3 regions of the Mesorhizobium sp. WSM4849 genome follow, and region 3 is predicted to be linked to each of the others. Evidence: predicted binding sites of a transcription regulator. Region 3 holds the regulator's gene; each other region holds the start of a gene.
The links. Region 3 encodes LexA, which represses DNA repair genes until DNA is damaged. Its sites were predicted from a motif close to TGTTCNNNNTGTGTTCNG; they were not measured.
Positions count from the first base shown of each region.

Region 1 (5,391 bases), on a different contig from region 3:
CGCATGGCCTGCAGCATGCCTTCGATGTTTCCGGCGCGATCGGCACGCACCGCAAGCACCATCAGTGTGAAGCCGCCGCCGACCCAGAGGATCGCCGAGACGACATGCAGAAATTTGACGATCGAGTACCAATCCATCGTTGCCTCCTTGGATGTTTTGACGATTGCGAGCGGCGCACATTTGCTCCGTCTCGCTGCGAGGAGCGGGCGTTTAGCGCGGCGCCTGTTTCGGAACGATGTCGTGTGGGCGGCGGCTTTGTTTCGGCGTCCGATGAGACACGGCCGTAACGGCATCATTCAACGATTGCGCAAGCGCATCGCGCCGTTTCCTGCTATTCTGGCAGCGCCGGGAAAGGGTCGGGCGCGATGCGACATCGTCCAGAAACATTGCCGATGCTAATGCGCCGATGCCGGGACCCGGCGGCGGGGCGACCGCCTGAACTCAACCCATTCCCATGACGGGAAAAGGCAAATCGGGGGATACTATGCAAAAGGTAGCACGAAATTTCTTCACGCTGGCCGTCGTCTACGCGCTGTTCGGGATGGCGCTCGGCCTTGAGATGGCGATCAGCAAAGACCATGCGCAGATGCCGACCCACGCCCACGTCATGGTGGCCGGATGGCTGATGTCGGCGGTGTTTGCCTTCTTCTACCATTTGTTTCCGGCAATCGGGCAAAAGACGCTCGCCACGGTCCATTTCTGGTTGACGGCAATCAGTGGCATCGGCCTGTTGATCGGCCTTTACATCATGCTTGCCGGCAACCCGGCGATCGAGCCGCTGGTGGCAATATCCTCGATGGGGTTTTACGCCGGACTGCTCCTGTTCGCCTATATCGCGCTGCCGGTGGTGTGGAAAGCCGAGCGGCTTCTTGAGGCCCAAAAGGCCTGAATATTGTGCTGTTACGGCACAGGCGGGCGACGCTTGTTCAAAAAATATCCGCGCCGTTAAGGCTTCATTAAGCTTTACAGGCGTTTACTATGTGCATCCAGTGATCTGGATTCTTACCGAGTGGTTGGAGCCACTTTGTTTGACGCCTCCCTGTTAAACTCCTGAGAGCCGCCTTATCCGCGGCTCTTTTTTTGTCCGCGATCCGGATTGCCCCGGTGCCTGCGCCGCCGTTAACCGTTTGTTAAACATGTGCTTGCCTTCGCCGGCGGCGAAGCGCATTTTCAAGCCTCGGTCATATAGGGTGCAGGGCGTGACGGCGATGACGCCGATTCGGCCGGCTGTAAGGCAAGTGCAGGGCGTATCGATGAACGATCCTTCGAAGGGAAGCGCGAAAACCATCAAGCTGGCGGAGCGCCGGGTTTTCTCCCAATCCTTCAAGCCGCTCTACCAGGAAGGGATGGGCCTGGTCGAGCAGGCGGCCGAATATCTGGACGGCAAGGGCCGGGCGGAGGCGAAGAAACTGTCCAGGCTGGCGGCGACGCTCTATGCGGCCGAATCGATGCGACTGACCACGAGGCTGATGCAGGTCGCCTCTTGGCTGCTATTGCAGCGCGCGGCGAATTCCGGCGAGATGACCCGCGATCAGGTTGCTTCCGAAAAATCCAAGGTGCGCCTCGACACCGCTTCCGCCAACACCGATGCCGCAGGCTGGGTCGAACTGCCCAAGGATTTTCTTGACCTCATCGACCGCTCGCTGCGCCTGCAGGCGCTGGTGCGTCGCATGGACGAGGAGATCTACGGCGGCGCCGTGGCCGACGTGTCGCCATCCGGCCGCCGCGTCAATCCGGTTTCCGATCAGATCACGTTGCTGAACACGGCTTTCGCCCGCGGCTGAGAGACCGTTTGGAAACTCTACTCTGGCGGCATCTGATGGCGTTTTCTGCGCTTACCTACAGCGCCGCGCGTCCTCTTGGACGCGCAAAGGACGCTGTAGCACTTTGATTTTTGCGCATGATCCTTTCCGAAAATCGGTTCCGATTTTCGGGGTCATGCGTGGGCTCATGGACCCAAATGTCCGCTCCGCTCCGTTCTCGAAACCACCACCATATGACTCGCCGGAGCGACTTTCGAAACAGTCTCTTTGGCTCATCCTGCAAGCAGCGGAGCCTGTTTCTGGTTTGTTCACATTTCGCTGGCATCGCTGTCCGCCAAGGGTAGACTTGGCGGATGGGGGAAACGATTCGCATTATCGGCATCGATCCGGGGCTGAGGCGCACCGGCTGGGGCATCGTCGAGAGCCTCGGCAATTCGCTGCGCTTCGTCGCCTCCGGAACCGTCCGTTCCGACGACAAGGCGGCGCTGGCGATACGGCTTTGCCAGTTGCATGACGGGCTTGCCGAGATCCTGCATACCGCCATGCCGCACGAGGCGGCGGTCGAGCAGACCTTCGTCAACAAGGATGCGGCGGCGACGCTGAAGCTTGGCCAGGCGCGCGGCATCGCCATGCTGGTGCCGGCGCTGGCCGGTCTGGTCGTTGCCGAATATGCGCCCAACGCCGTCAAGAAGGCGGTGATCGGCGTCGGCCATGGCGACAAGAAGCAGATCCACATGATGGTCAAGGTGCTGATGCCGAAGGCGACGTTCGACACCGACGATGCCGCCGACGCGCTGGCCATTGCCATCTGCCACGCGCATCACCGGCAGAGTGTTGTCTACAGGATGGCGGCGCTGGCATGAGGGACCACACATGATCGGCAAGCTCAAAGGCACGCTGGACGAGGTCGACGAGGATTTCTGCATCGTCGATGTGCACGGCGTCGGCTATGTCGCCCACTGCTCGGCGCGCACGCTTGCCGCTTTGCCGGCACCCGGCGAGGCGGTGGTGCTGTTCATCGAGACCTATGTGCGCGAGGATATGCTGCGGCTCTACGGTTTCCAGTCGGTGCTGGAGCGCGAGTGGTTCCGGCTGTTGATGAGCAATGTGCAGGGCGTCGGCGCCAAGGTGGCACTGGCCATTCTGTCGACGCTGGCGCCGGCCGATCTCGCCAATGCCATCGCGCTACGTGATATTGCCATGGTCAGTCGCGCGCCCGGCGTCGGCAAAAAGGTGGCCGAGCGCATCGTCACCGAACTGAAGAACAAGGCGCCAGCCTATGCGGGCACTGCCTCCGGCACCATCGGCCTGAAGCAGGAACTCGGCGATGGCGTCGCGCCGGCGCCGATCACCGACGCCGTCTCGGCGCTGGTCAATCTCGGCTATTCGCGCGATACCGCCGCCAATGCGGTGGCGGCGGCGCTGAAGAGCGCCGGCGAGGATGCGGATGCTTCGAAGCTGATCCGCTTCGGGCTGAAGGAGCTGGCGCGGTGAGTCTGCGCTTGTCCCGTTGCCTGCCCTGTGCAAGGAAGGCCGCATGAGCCTTTCGCCACGCCTCATTGCTCCCGACAAGCGCGGCGAGGATGCCGAGCAGACCTTGCGGCCGCAGACGCTCGGCGACTTCGTCGGCCAAGCGGCGGTGCGGGCCAATCTCAAAGTGTTCATCGAGGCTGCCAAGGGCCGCAGCGAGGCGCTTGACCACGTGCTGTTCGTCGGGCCGCCCGGCCTCGGCAAGACGACGCTGGCGCAGATCATGGCGCGTGAGCTCGGTGTCAATTTCCGCTCGACCTCCGGTCCGGTCATCGCCAAGGCCGGCGATCTCGCAGCGCTGCTCACCAATCTCGAAGACCGCGACGTGCTGTTCATCGACGAGATCCACCGGCTCAACCCGGCGGTCGAGGAAATTCTCTATCCGGCGATGGAGGATTTCCAGCTCGACCTGATCATCGGCGAAGGGCCGGCGGCGCGCTCGGTCAAGATCGATCTTGCCCGCTTCACCCTCGTCGCCGCTACCACCCGGCTCGGCCTTTTGACCAATCCGCTGCGCGACCGCTTCGGCATTCCAGTCCGCCTCAATTTCTACTCCGTCGAGGAACTGGAGCAGATCGTGCGGCGCGGCGCCCGCATCCTTGCGATGCCGCTCGGCGACGATGGCGCGCTGGAGATCGCGCGACGCGCACGTGGGACACCGCGCATCGCCGGCCGCCTTTTGCGCCGCGTGCGTGATTTTGCATCAGTCGCCGGCGACGGTCATGTCGATCGCCAGATCGCCGACGAGGCGCTGACGCGGCTCGAGGTCGACGCGCTCGGCCTCGACGCGCTCGACCGCCGCTACCTCTCGATGATCGCGCGGAATTTTGGCGGCGGGCCGGTCGGCATCGAGACCATCGCGGCAGGGCTTTCCGAGCCGCGCGACGCCATCGAGGACATCATAGAGCCCTATCTGATCCAGCAGGGTTTTATTCAGCGCACGCCGCGCGGCCGCGTGCTGACTGCCAATGCCTGGCGGCATCTCGGACTCGACGCGCCGAAGGATCTGGCGCAGCAGCAGATCAGCCTGTTCCAGGAGGAATGACGAAGTCTGCAGGCGCCTCTCAGTCGCGAATGCTTCTGTGTCTTCGTCGGATCCAAGGTGATGATTGACAAGGATTATAATCCTCATCATGCTGCTCATTTCTTAACCATAGAAGTTCAGTCAAATTTCGATTTGACTTTTTTCAAATAGTATAGCGTTATTTCGGGCACCGCGTAATATGCGACATTAAGCGCTCACGCATAACTATATGCATTGAAGTCCTGGCCTTCTACGCCCCTGACAGCGGCGAAGAAGTATATTGTCAATTGTTCAATATGGCAGGGGGAAGGTATGATTGCAGCAAGCAGAGTGACCGAGCTAAAGACAGAACCCCGCTACATCGATATCGCCAGACAGGGTGATAGCGATCTCGATGTACTCAAGTTACTTCCTGGAACGTGGAAGAATGACCCGGGCATGAAGGGGCGCGGCTGGAATGCGATCGCTTTGCCATTCGCTTCATCGGGCAGCGGGATCGACTACCGGCTCCTGGTCAATCAATATGATGAGGTGCTCAAATTCACTTTGGTGGACAAGGGCGTCAAGAATCGCGGCATCCAGAGGAACGGAACTTCGATCAACACCGACCAGGTCGTGGTCGCACTGGATTACGAGCAACGGATCGAGCAGTTGCTTGCCGACGATTTTCCGGCGAGCGGCCTGCAGGGAGATCCGAACACGACGATTCACCACGAGCCGGGCCTTTGGTTGTTCATGACCAATGAGGCAGAGAAAACCAGCAACATTGGACGCCTTGGGACGATTCCGCACGGCGACTCACTGCTTGCATTGGGTGCGGGCGAGGTCACCAACGGGCCACCGACAATTCCGCCAATCAATGGGTTGCCGATAGGCGTCAATCAGAATCTCACCAGTCCCTATCTGGCGCCCTACAATCATTTTCATCTCGCTCCGTTCAAGGGTGTTGTGGCCGATCCCACCTTTCCGGGTTTCGATCCGGTAAAGCCACATCTGCTTCTTGTCGGCGGCGCTCCGGGAACCGTAACCAGAACGACAAAGCTGCAGGTCAGCACGACTGTCGAGACCGCCGGG
Region 1 is NZ_JBVVPW010000015.1:56,774-62,164, reverse strand. Features, by position in the region: gene AC0L3L_RS18550 (DUF2269 family protein) at 1-137, opposite strand, end outside; gene AC0L3L_RS18545 (hypothetical protein) at 485-889, shown strand; gene rcdA (protease adaptor protein RcdA) at 1,254-1,784, shown strand; gene ruvC (crossover junction endodeoxyribonuclease RuvC) at 2,117-2,626, shown strand; gene ruvA (Holliday junction branch migration protein RuvA) at 2,637-3,257, shown strand; gene ruvB (Holliday junction branch migration DNA helicase RuvB) at 3,301-4,338, shown strand; gene AC0L3L_RS18520 (heme-binding protein) at 4,630-5,391, shown strand, end outside.
Region 1: ruvC (crossover junction endodeoxyribonuclease RuvC) is a predicted target of LexA. The motif match lies at 2,058-2,075, and genes of this name have one in related genera.

Region 2 (5,391 bases), on a different contig from region 3:
AAGCCCTCGGGCACGAAGCCGCCCGCCTTGATCTTTTCGATGGCTTCCTTGGCTTCGGGCTTGGCCCGCGGATCCGACGGGAAGACGAACATGGTGCCTTCGCCGGCCGGGCCAGCAACCTGCCAGAATTCCGGGGTGGCGATCGAGTCCGGCATGATCAGCTGGAACTTGAGGTTCTGTTCCGCCGACTGGCGCAGGATGAGGCCGGCCTCGGGGTGGTAGCCGCCGAAATAGACCACATCAGCCTTCAGTTCCTTGAGCTTGGTGACAAGCGCCGAGTAGTCCTTTTCGCCGGCGTTGATGCCCTCGTAGAGGATCTCTTTGAGACCGTTCTGGTTCATCGTCGCCTTGACGGCATCGGCCACGCCCTGCCCATAGGCGCTCTTGTCATGCATGATGACGACCTTCTTGCCGGCATATTTCTTGGCGATCCATGGACCGATGAAGGCGCCCTGCGCATCGTCGCGCGTATAAAGGCGCATGATCGTCGGCCAGCCGGCTTTCGCCGCCGCGTCCGTCAGCTCTGGGTTCGACGAAGCCGGACTCATCATCAGCGCACCGGCTTCGGCATACACGGCCGAGGCCGGGATGCTCGAGCCCGAGCAGGCATGGCCATCGATGAACTTGACCCCGTTGGCGACGATGCGGTTGGCGACCGAAACCGCCTGCTTCGGATCGCACTGGTCATCCTGGACGTCGAGCTTGATCTGGCGGCCTTCGACACCTCCAGCGGCGTTGATCGCGTCGGCGGCGGCTTGCGCGCCCTGCTTGAACTGGTCGCCGATGGTGGCAAGCTGTCCGGTCATCGGTCCGACCACCGAAAAGGTGATGTCTTCGGCGAAGGCAATCGGCGCGCTCATCACCAGGCCTATTACGGCCGCGCTCAAAATACCCAACTTTTTCATGGTGATACAACTCCTCCACTCTCGCGCGGCCGTCCCGGCCGCGCCTCTTCCAGAGTGGCCGGGAGAATCTCACCCTTCGCTAGGCCTGTCTAGGCGCATCGGCGGCACTCGATTGGGCCTGCAACCTGAGGCCTGAACACAAAAACCACGCCGGCCTTGTTCCGGCCGGTCGCGGCTTTTGTCGATCGAACGATCCCAAGCGCTCCCGCGTCCGAAAACCGCTCGCCTTCCCCGTCCGTCGCGCAGCTTGGCCGTATCCGGCCTGCCGCGTTCTTGTCATTGTTGGTACGACCGTCTTGCGCGGCCTTGTTCCTGCAGGTCCTGCCGTCTTGCGCGGCGTTGACCTGAAGCGTCCCTATCGATCATCTCGGTGCCTGATGAGTTCAGGGCCAGCTTAGTGCATCGTCATCCATTCGCGGGCTTCGCGCAGCGCCCTGGCGATCTCGACCTTCGACATGGCGACCGACAATTCCGAGCGCAGTTCCGCGGCGCGGACCGAGCCCTTGATCGCAGCGATGTTGAACCATTTGTGGGCGGCGACGACATCGGTCTCGCAATCGCGGCCGGTCGCATACATCATGCCCAGTTCGAAAAGAATGTCGGCCTGGGCAGTTGCCCCCATGGCGCCGAAGCCGGCTTCAGGCATTTCAAAACGTGCCATTTCAATCCCCTGTTCTAGCCCCTGTCAGGCTCCCGAGAGCTGCCTCGTTCTGTCCCTTGGTGTCTGTTGATAACCCTTGGGGGTGGCCGCTCTTTCGATGCTTTCGAGAATGAACCGGAGGCTTGAATCCGCGGTTAAGTGGCGTGCTTAATTTGAGGAAAACAAAGCTAAAACAAGAGGTAAACGCGAGAATTCGTTAAGGATGCAAAGCCAGCAATTGCGCCGGTTTGCACTAAATTTGACGAAAATTTGCGAGGCGAAGATCAAGACTCCGCTAACCACGGGAGACAAAGACGGAGTTGCGAACTTTTCATTTCCCACCGACGAGACCGCTTCGTGCGGCCAGGAAATCCTGAAGTCTTCCGCAGCGGCACCGCTTTTGTTTTGTCGGGAGGTGAATTAGCTTACGTTTGCGTAAAAGGCAGACAGGCGGGGCGGAACACCCGGCCGGATGCCCAGAGGGAGGAGAAACATGTTTCGCAAAATCAGCATGGCCCTTGCGGCCACCTTGATCATGGCCGGCGCGGCTTGGGCCGATCCGATCGAAGGCAACTGGAAAACGCAAGCTGGTTCGACTGCCGCCATCTCAAGCGGCGGCGGTGCATTTTCGATCACGCTCAAATCAGGCAAGTTTGCCGGCAAGCGCATCGGTTCGTTCAAGGTGTCCGGCGCCAACAAATATACGGGGACCATAACCGACCCGGAGACCGACAAGACCTATTCGGGCAAGGCCTCGGTCTCGGGCGCTTCGCTCAAGATGAGCGGCTGCGTGCTCGGCGGGCTGATCTGCAGGAGCCAGACCTGGCACAAGCTCTAATCGTTTCCGCTGCCACAAATTGAAAACGGGGCCGCGAAGGCCCCTTTTTTGTTTGCGCCGTCTGCTTGGGACAACGGATCAATCGTGCGGGCCGTGCCTTCAGCGCCCTAATAGCAATTTTACCCGCCCTTGTCGGCAGCAAGATTGGATGTCGGTAGCAAGACTGCGGCGGCGCTCGTGGCCGGCGACGGCGCGGTGGCGGCGGGCACTCGACCCTCCGTCGATAAATTTGAACCGCAGATGAACGCCGGCATCAGAACCGGTTCAGTTGCATAAGGGCATTCTCATGCGTGTTGAAGGAGACACCACGCAATGTTCGCCCGCCGCTTCACCATCGTCTGCCTGCTGATGAGCCTGTTCGGCATGTCGTTCGCCATCCTCGTTGCCGAGGCCGGCCGCCCAGCCCGCTCCTGGGACCAGGCCAATTCCTGCCGGTTCGGTTGCCCGAGCCACCTTCGCCATTGACGCCGACAGAAACCCTTAGAGAGAAGCAACACACCATGAACCGCATCATCGCCAACGCCCTCAAGACCCTTCGGCTTGTGCCGCGGGCGACGCTCATCCTGATGGTTCTTGCAGCGCCGGTTCTGGCCGTGCCCTCGATGCGCGCCGATGCCGGCTCGACGATCGAAGCGCCGGCGTTGAAGAAGACCGGCGTCGGCTTTGTGCTGTTGGTCAGCCTGCGGCGCGGCTAGGCGCAATCGGCCTTCATCGAAACTATCCAAAAACAAAAAACGACCCTTTGGCCCCTCCCAACCGCATGGCCAAGCCTCTATATTGGGTCATGGAAAAGCGAATCTATCCCCAAGCCATAGACTCAGTCGTGATGCCGGAGCCGTTTGGTCGGCAAAGCTTTAATGATGCAGGAAAGGCCGTCGCGGCCTTGCAGGTCCTCTACGATCGCAACACCAAATTCCTGCGCGATTCATTTACGGCGCTCGCCGCAGGCGGCGACAACAACAAGCGCTACCGGGCCTTCTATCCCGAGGTCGGCGTCACCACGACTTCATTCACCCAGATCGACTCGCGGCAGGCTTACGGCCACATGCCGACACCTGGGCATTTCTCGACCACCATAACCCAGCCTGCCCTTTTCGAACGCTATCTTACCGAACAGCTTGGCCTGATCATGCGCAATCACGGCGTTCCGGTCACGGTTTCGGAATCAACGACGCCCATCCCGCTGCATTTCGCGTTCCTGGAAGGCTCCCATGTCGACGGCGCGGCAGCCGAGCGCATCAGGCGGCCGATTCGTGACCTGTTCGACGTGCCGGACCTCGACGGCACCGACGACCAGATCGCCAACGGCACGTTCGAAGTGGCGTTAGGCGAAGCCAGGCCGCTGGCGGCGTTCACGGCGCAACGCATCGACTACTCGCTGCACCGGATGTCGCACTACACGGCGACCAGTCCGCAGCATTTCCAGAATTTCGTGCTGTTCACCAACTACCAGTTCTACATCGACGAATTCGTCGCCCGTGCGCACAAGCTGATGGCGAATGGCGGCGGCGGATACGTCGAATTCGTCGAGCCGGGAAACGTCGTCACCAAGGCTGGACAAAGCGCGCCTAGCGATGGCGTGGCACCGCCGCGCCTGCCGCAGATGCCGGCCTATCATCTGAAGAAGCCGAACCATGGCGGCATCACCATGGTCAACATCGGCGTCGGCCCCTCCAACGCCAAGACGATCACCGACCACATCGCGGTGCTCAGGCCGCATGCCTGGGTGATGCTCGGCCATTGCGCCGGGCTGCGTAACACCCAGGCGCTGGGCGACTATGTGCTGGCGCATGCCTACGTGCGGGAAGACCATGTTCTGGACGACGATCTTCCGGTCTGGGTGCCGATCCCGCCGCTGGCCGAAATCCAGGTTGCGCTGCAGGAGGCGGTCGCCGAAGTCACCGGCCTTTCCGGCTACGACCTCAAGCGCATCATGCGCACCGGCACCGTCGCCACCATCGACAACCGCAACTGGGAGTTGCGCGACCAGCGGGGGCCGGTGCAGCGGCTGTCGCAGTCACGGGCGATCGCGCTCGACATGGAATCGGCGACGATCGCAGCCAATGGCTTCCGTTTCCGCGTGCCCTATGGCACCCTGCTTTGCGTCTCGGACAAGCCCCTGCATGGCGAATTGAAGCTGCCCGGCATGGCGACCGAGTTCTACAAGCGACAAGTGGCACAGCATTTGACCATCGGCATCAGGGCGATGGAAAAGCTGGCCGAGATGCCGATGGAACGGTTGCATTCGCGCAAGCTCAGAAGCTTTTCGGAGACGGCGTTCCAGTAGCACCGATCGGCTTGCATCGACCGGACCTTGGTAACCGCGCGGCAGGGCATTTCGTAATCTTGATTTGGGCTGCATTTCTGCCGATAAACAAAGTAGATGGCACGCGTTCGAAACATGATGGCGTCGGCAGCATTCGTAGCAATGCTCGTCTTCTCGGTCGCGCTGGTGGCCGGGTTTTTCGGAACGCTGCATCCGGCCTTCGATTCCTTCGCTCATTTCCGCGCTCATCTTGCTGTGCTGATGGCGCTTTGCGCGCTGCCGCTGCTGGCGACCTCGTTTCGCCTAGAGGCGGCCGCAGCACTGCTCTTTGCGGTGGCTGCCTTTGCCACCACCTCGAACGCCCTGTCGGTGCCCCGCCTGTGGCCGGTCCAGGCAGCCTACGAAGCTGAGGCCGGCGATCAGGCGGTCCCCGGTGACCAGGCGGTCTACCCCGGTGACCAGGCGGTCTACCGCCTGCTGCAGATGAATCTGCGGTTCAACAATCCAACGCCTGAAAAAGTCCTGTCGCTGATCGGCCGGACCCAGCCTGATGTGATCGCCCTCGATGAGGTATCCGACATGTGGAAGGCGAAGCTCGGCCTTCTCGCCAGTGCCTATCCTTACCGGATCCTCTGCCCCTACCCCAATGGCGTTTTCGGCGTTGCGCTGCTGTCCAGACGGCCGTTTGCCACCGGCACGCAACCGCGCTGCGATGGCCGCGGTGCGATGGCCATCGCGACGG
Region 2 is NZ_JBVVPW010000007.1:16,789-22,179, forward strand. Features, by position in the region: gene AC0L3L_RS09210 (branched-chain amino acid ABC transporter substrate-binding protein) at 1-905, opposite strand, end outside; gene AC0L3L_RS09215 (sel1 repeat family protein) at 1,300-1,566, opposite strand; gene AC0L3L_RS09220 (DUF2147 domain-containing protein) at 2,039-2,383, shown strand; gene AC0L3L_RS09225 (hypothetical protein) at 2,696-2,848, shown strand; gene AC0L3L_RS09230 (hypothetical protein) at 2,884-3,078, shown strand; gene AC0L3L_RS09235 (AMP nucleosidase) at 3,210-4,670, shown strand; gene AC0L3L_RS09240 (endonuclease/exonuclease/phosphatase family protein) at 4,767-5,391, shown strand, end outside.
Region 2: AC0L3L_RS09215 (sel1 repeat family protein) is a predicted target of LexA. The motif match lies at 1,724-1,741, and genes of this name have one in related genera.

Region 3 (5,391 bases):
AAAAGGCGCGTGAAACCATCGCCGACCATATCAGGGACAGCATCGGTGGCGCCGAGGGGGAGATTGCCGCCGCGCTGATCGTCGGCGTGCGTGCCGGCATTCCCGAAGAGATAAACGAATCGATGCGGCGCACCGGCATCTACCACATCATCTCGATTTCCGGCCTGCACATGGCGCTTGTCGCCGGCACCATCATGGGATTGCTGCGCGGCGCCTTTGCGCTGGTTCCCGATTTTTCGTCGCGCCGGCCGGTCAAAAAATATGCGGCTGCTGCCGCACTCGTTTCCATCGCTGCCTATCTGATTTTTTCCGGTATCGTGGTCGCGGCTGAACGCAGCTTTATCATGCTGGCGGTAATGCTTGTCGCCGTGCTGTTCGACCGGGCGGCACTCACCTTGCGCAATCTGGCGATTTCGGCCATCGCCGTCATCGTCGTGTCGCCGCACGAGGTGGTCGGCCCAAGCTTCCAGATGTCCTTCGCCGCGACCGCTGCTCTCGTGGGCGCCTATGCCGGCTGGTCCGACTATCGTGCCGACAAGGCCACCGCGCCGCCACAGCGACGGTCAACGATCGCTTTCGTCACGCGAAAACTTGCCGCTGGGACAGGTACCATCGCAATGACCTCCATCATTGCCGGCAGCGCCACCGCACTCTTCGCCATCTGGCACTTCCAGCGCGTCTCGCCGCTCAGCCTGTTCGCCAATCTGGCCGTCATGCCGATCGTCACGGTCGTCATGTTCCTGGCCGTCGTCAGCGCCTTGGCAATGCCGTTCGGCTTCGACGGCCCTTTCCTATACATGATGGGCAAGGGGCTGACGGCCATGATTGCAATATCGGGATGGATCTCCGAGCGGTCGCCGGTCGATGCCGTCGGGCTGATCTCGTTGCAGTCGGTTCTGCTGGTGACGGCCGCCCTAGTCATCGCCACGATGGCAACGACATGGTTGCGGCTTGCGGCACTTCCCTTTGCGCTCGCCGGCCTGCTGACGATTTCCGAGACGCGCACCCCCGACGTGCTGATTTCGGAAGATGCGCATCTGGTGGCGCTGCCGATCGGCGGCGGCGAACTTGCCGTCAACCGGGTGCGCTCGAACGAATTCACCACCGACAACTGGAAACATGCGCTGGTTTCAGCGACCATTGTCGAGCCGGAGACATTCGAAAAAGGAGACGTGCGGTTCGACATCGTCGACCCGGCCGACCTGCCGCCGGGAGCGCCCTTCTACTGCACTGCCGGCCTGTGCCTCGCCCGGCACCAGTCCGGCGCGATCATCGCGCTCGCCGACGACCGCAAAACCGCACCGCCAGCCTGTGCCTTTGCGGATTTGATCGTCATCGATGATGCCACAGCCTATTATAATCCCTGCCGCAATCCGCTGGTTCTCGTCGTCACCAAACGGCAGCTCGCTCGCATGGGCAGTGCCGCCGTCTTTTTCGATCCGCTATCTGCGACGACGCGCGCAGAAATCCGTTTTGCCGTCAGACAGCCCTATAGGCCTTGGCATGAGCAGCGGAGATTTTCGCGCGAGGCGAGGGGCCTGCCGCCATACCGCAGGGCCGAGAAACCCAAAAAGCCTGCCGTTCAGTAACGCCGGATCAGTCCGACGAGCTTGCCTTGCACCTTGACCCTGTCCGGCCCGAAGATGCGCGTCTCATAGGCCGGATTGGCGGCTTCCAGTGCGATCGAGGCACCTTTGCGGCGGAACCGCTTCAGCGTCGCTTCCTCGTCGTCGACCAAGGCGACGATGATCTCGCCAGGCTGGGCGGTGTCGGCGTTGCGGATGATGACCGTGTCGCCGTCGAAAATGCCGGCCTCGATCATCGAGTCACCCTTGACCTCCAGCGCGTAGTGCGTGCCGCCGGTGATCATGTCCGGTGGTACCGAGATCGAATGCGTCTGGTGCTGGATGGCGTCGATCGGCACACCGGCAGCGATGCGGCCCATCACCGGTATGGAGATGGTGGCAACGACGTCGTCGTCATTGCCGGCCGCAGGCATGCGCGAAGGCGCCGGCTTGATCTGTCGTCCGAGGCTGCCCTGCCCAAGGCTGCCCTGAATGACGCTTGGCGAGAATTTGCGCGCCGCATTGAGGCCGGGCGCGATCGAATCGGGCAGGCGCAGCACCTCCAGCGCGCGGGCGCGGTTGGGCAGGCGGCGAATGAAACCGCGCTCCTCCAGTGCAGTGATCAGCCGATGGATCCCCGACTTCGAGGCGAGGTCGAGCGCTTCCTTCATCTCGTCGAACGAGGGCGGAATGCCGCTTTCCTTCAGCCGCTCGTGGATGAACATCAGCAGTTCATGTTGTTTGCGTGTCAGCATCGCGACCCCCAACAGAATCAGAAAAACAAACCCAGAACAAACACTATCTGTTCCAGTTGTGTTCCGCAACCGTTTAAAATTTAATGAATGTGTTGACGTTTTGTTCAGCGTAGCATCAGCACGCTGCACGCGGCGCCCGTCGCGGCTGGGGGAGCGAACGGCTCGCGCACGATCAGCCCGTTGGCGTCGGCCAGCATTTTGAGCATCGAGGAATCCTGGATGCCGAACGGGGTCGCCAGCAGCGTGCCGGCTTCTTCGCTCACCACGGCGCGTACATAGTCCTGCCTGAGATCGTTGGCCGGCATGGCGGCGCCGAGCCGCGCCTGACGCATGTCCTGCCGGAAGGCGCGGCCGCCGAGCCGCGCAAGCATCGGCGTCAGAAAGAGCTGCGTGCAGACCAGGCTCGCCACCGGATTGCCAGGCAGGCCGATGCAGCGGATGTCGCCCAGCCGCCCGAACATCAGCGGCTTGCCGGGCCGCATGGCGATTTTCCAGAAATCGAGCGTCATGCCTTCACCGGTCAGCACGTCATGGACCAGGTCATGGTCGCCGACCGAGGCGCCGCCCAGCGTGACGATGACGTCGGCGCCTGCGTCGACCGCTTGTTTCACCAGCGTGGCGATCGCCTCCTTGCGGTCGGGGGCGATGCCGAGATCGAGCGCGCTGGCGCCGACCGAGCGGGCCGCGGCGGCGACGCCATAGGCATTGGACGAGATGATCTGGTCGGGGCCAAGGTCGCTGCCCGGCGGCAGCAATTCGTCGCCGGTGGCGATGATGGCGACCAACGGCCGTTTCACCACGCTGACCTGCGGGTGGTTGGCCGACGCCGCCAGCGACAATGCCGCCGGATCAAGCGGGCGGCCTTTCTCCAGCAGGACGTCGCCCTTCGAGAAATCGAGCCCGAGGCGGCGGATGTTGCGGCCTTCAACCGTCGACGCGGTCACTTCGATGCTGCCGCCGCCGAGGTCGCGGACATTCTCCTGGATGACGATGGTGTCCGCGCCTGCAGGAAGCGGCGCGCCGGTGAAGATGCGCACGGCCTGCGCCGGGCCGACTGTTCCGGCAAAGCCGCGTCCGGCCGGCGCGATGCCGATCACCGAAAGTCTTGCGGGCACGGACGCGACATCCTCGGCCCGCACGGCATAGCCGTCCATGGCGGACGCGTTGAACGGCGGCTGGGTGCGGAGCGCCAGGAGCGGCTCCGCCAGCACGCGGTCGGCGGCGTCCATCAGGGCGACGCTTTCAGCCTGCAAGGGCGCAGCATCCTCAAGCAGGCGCTCGAGCGCCTCGGCGACCGGAAGCAGTGCCATTATTAGCCTGCCCCCTTGGCATCCGCCTTGTAGTCGCCGGATTTGCCGCCGGTCTTTTCCGCCAGCCTGATGCCCGAGATCACCATGGCGCGGTCGACCGCCTTGGCCATGTCATAGATGGTCAGGCAGGCGACCGAGACGGCGGTCAGCGCTTCCATCTCGACGCCGGTCTTACCGGTGACGCGGGCCAGCGCCGTGACCTTCAGGCCTGGCAGCGTCGCGTCCGGTTCGATGTCAATGGATACCTTGGTCAACAGCAGCGGATGGCAGAGCGGGATCAGCTCATGCGTCCTCTTGGCCGCCATGATGCCGGCGATGCGCGCCGTGCCCAGCACGTCGCCCTTCTTGGCATCGCCGTCGAGAATCATCTTCAGCGTTTCGGGCCGCATCGAGACAAGACCTTCGGCGATTGCCGTGCGCGTCGTCTCCGCCTTGTCGCCGACATCGACCATATTGGCTTCCCCTTTCGCGCCAAGATGGGTGAGGGCGGCCGTCATCGTCAGGTCACCTTAGCGCGACGTGCGTCCGTCTGGACGCGCAAAGCACGCTCTAACACTTTGAATCTATGCATCGTGCTCTCCGAAAATCGATTCCGATTTTCGGGCCGATGCAATGGCGGGCGCATTGCCCGTCAAAAGCAGGCGCGTCGCAGTGGCCACGTCCTGTTGCCGCATCAGGCTCTCGCCGACGAGGAACGTACCGATGTCGCTCCGTTGCAGCCTGCGGCAGTCTTCGTGCGAGAAAATACCGCTCTCGCTGACCAGCAGGCGGTCTGCCGGCATCATCGTCGCGAGCCGCTCCGAGGTCTCGATGCTGGTTTCGAACGTCCGGAGATTGCGGTTGTTGATGCCGATCAGCCGCGATGACAGTTTCAGCGCGCGTTCCGTCTCAGCCTCGTCATGCACTTCGACCAGCGCGTCCATGCCGAGTTCGAACGCCGTCGTTTCGAGTTCCCTGGCCACGGCGTCATCGACGCTCGCCATGATGATCAGGATGGCGTCAGCGCCCCACGCACGGGCTTCGAACACCTGATAAGGCTCGAACAGAAAATCCTTGCGCAAAGCGGGCAATGTCACGGCGTTGCGCGCATCGGTGAGGAATTCAGGCGCACCCTGGAAGGACGGCGCGTCGGTCAGCACCGAAAGGCAGGCGGCGCCACCTTTCGCATAGGCCCTGGCCAGTGCCGGCGGATCGAAATCGGCACGGATCAGGCCCTTGGACGGGCTCGCCTTCTTGATCTCGGCGATCAGCGCGAAGCTGCCGGATTTGCGCCTGGCTTCAAGAGCCGAGAGAAAGCCGCGCGCTGCGTCGGTGTCCTTCGCCCGCGCCTTGACCTCGGCAAGCGGCACGCGCGCCTTCGCCGCGGCGATCTCGTCGCGCTTGTAGGCTTCGATCTTGCGCAGGATATCAGACACGGCTCTATCCGTTCGAAATCTCGACCAGCCGATCGAGCACTTTCAGCGCCCGGCCACTGTCGATGGCTTGCGCCGCCGTCGCCATGCCGTCGGCAAGCGTCGTCGCCTTGCCCGCCACCACCAGCCCCGCGCCGGCGTTCATCAGCACCGTATCACGAAAGGCGCCGGCAGCGCCGCCCAGCATGTCGCGCAGCGCCTGGGCGTTGTAGGCGGCATCGCCGCCGCGCAACTCGTCCTTGGTGTGCCGCTTCAGCCCAACCGCTTCCGGTGTCAGCGTAAAGGTGCGGATCTCGCCGCCGACCAGTTCGGCCACTTGGGTTTCACCGGTGGTGGTGATCTCGTCATA
Region 3 is NZ_JBVVPW010000008.1:230,905-236,295, reverse strand. Features, by position in the region: gene AC0L3L_RS11470 (ComEC/Rec2 family competence protein) at 1-1,589, shown strand, start outside; gene lexA (transcriptional repressor LexA) at 1,583-2,320, opposite strand; gene AC0L3L_RS11460 (molybdopterin molybdotransferase MoeA) at 2,425-3,630, opposite strand; gene moaC (cyclic pyranopterin monophosphate synthase MoaC) at 3,633-4,127, opposite strand; gene trpC (indole-3-glycerol phosphate synthase TrpC) at 4,194-5,045, opposite strand; gene trpD (anthranilate phosphoribosyltransferase) at 5,050-5,391, opposite strand, start outside.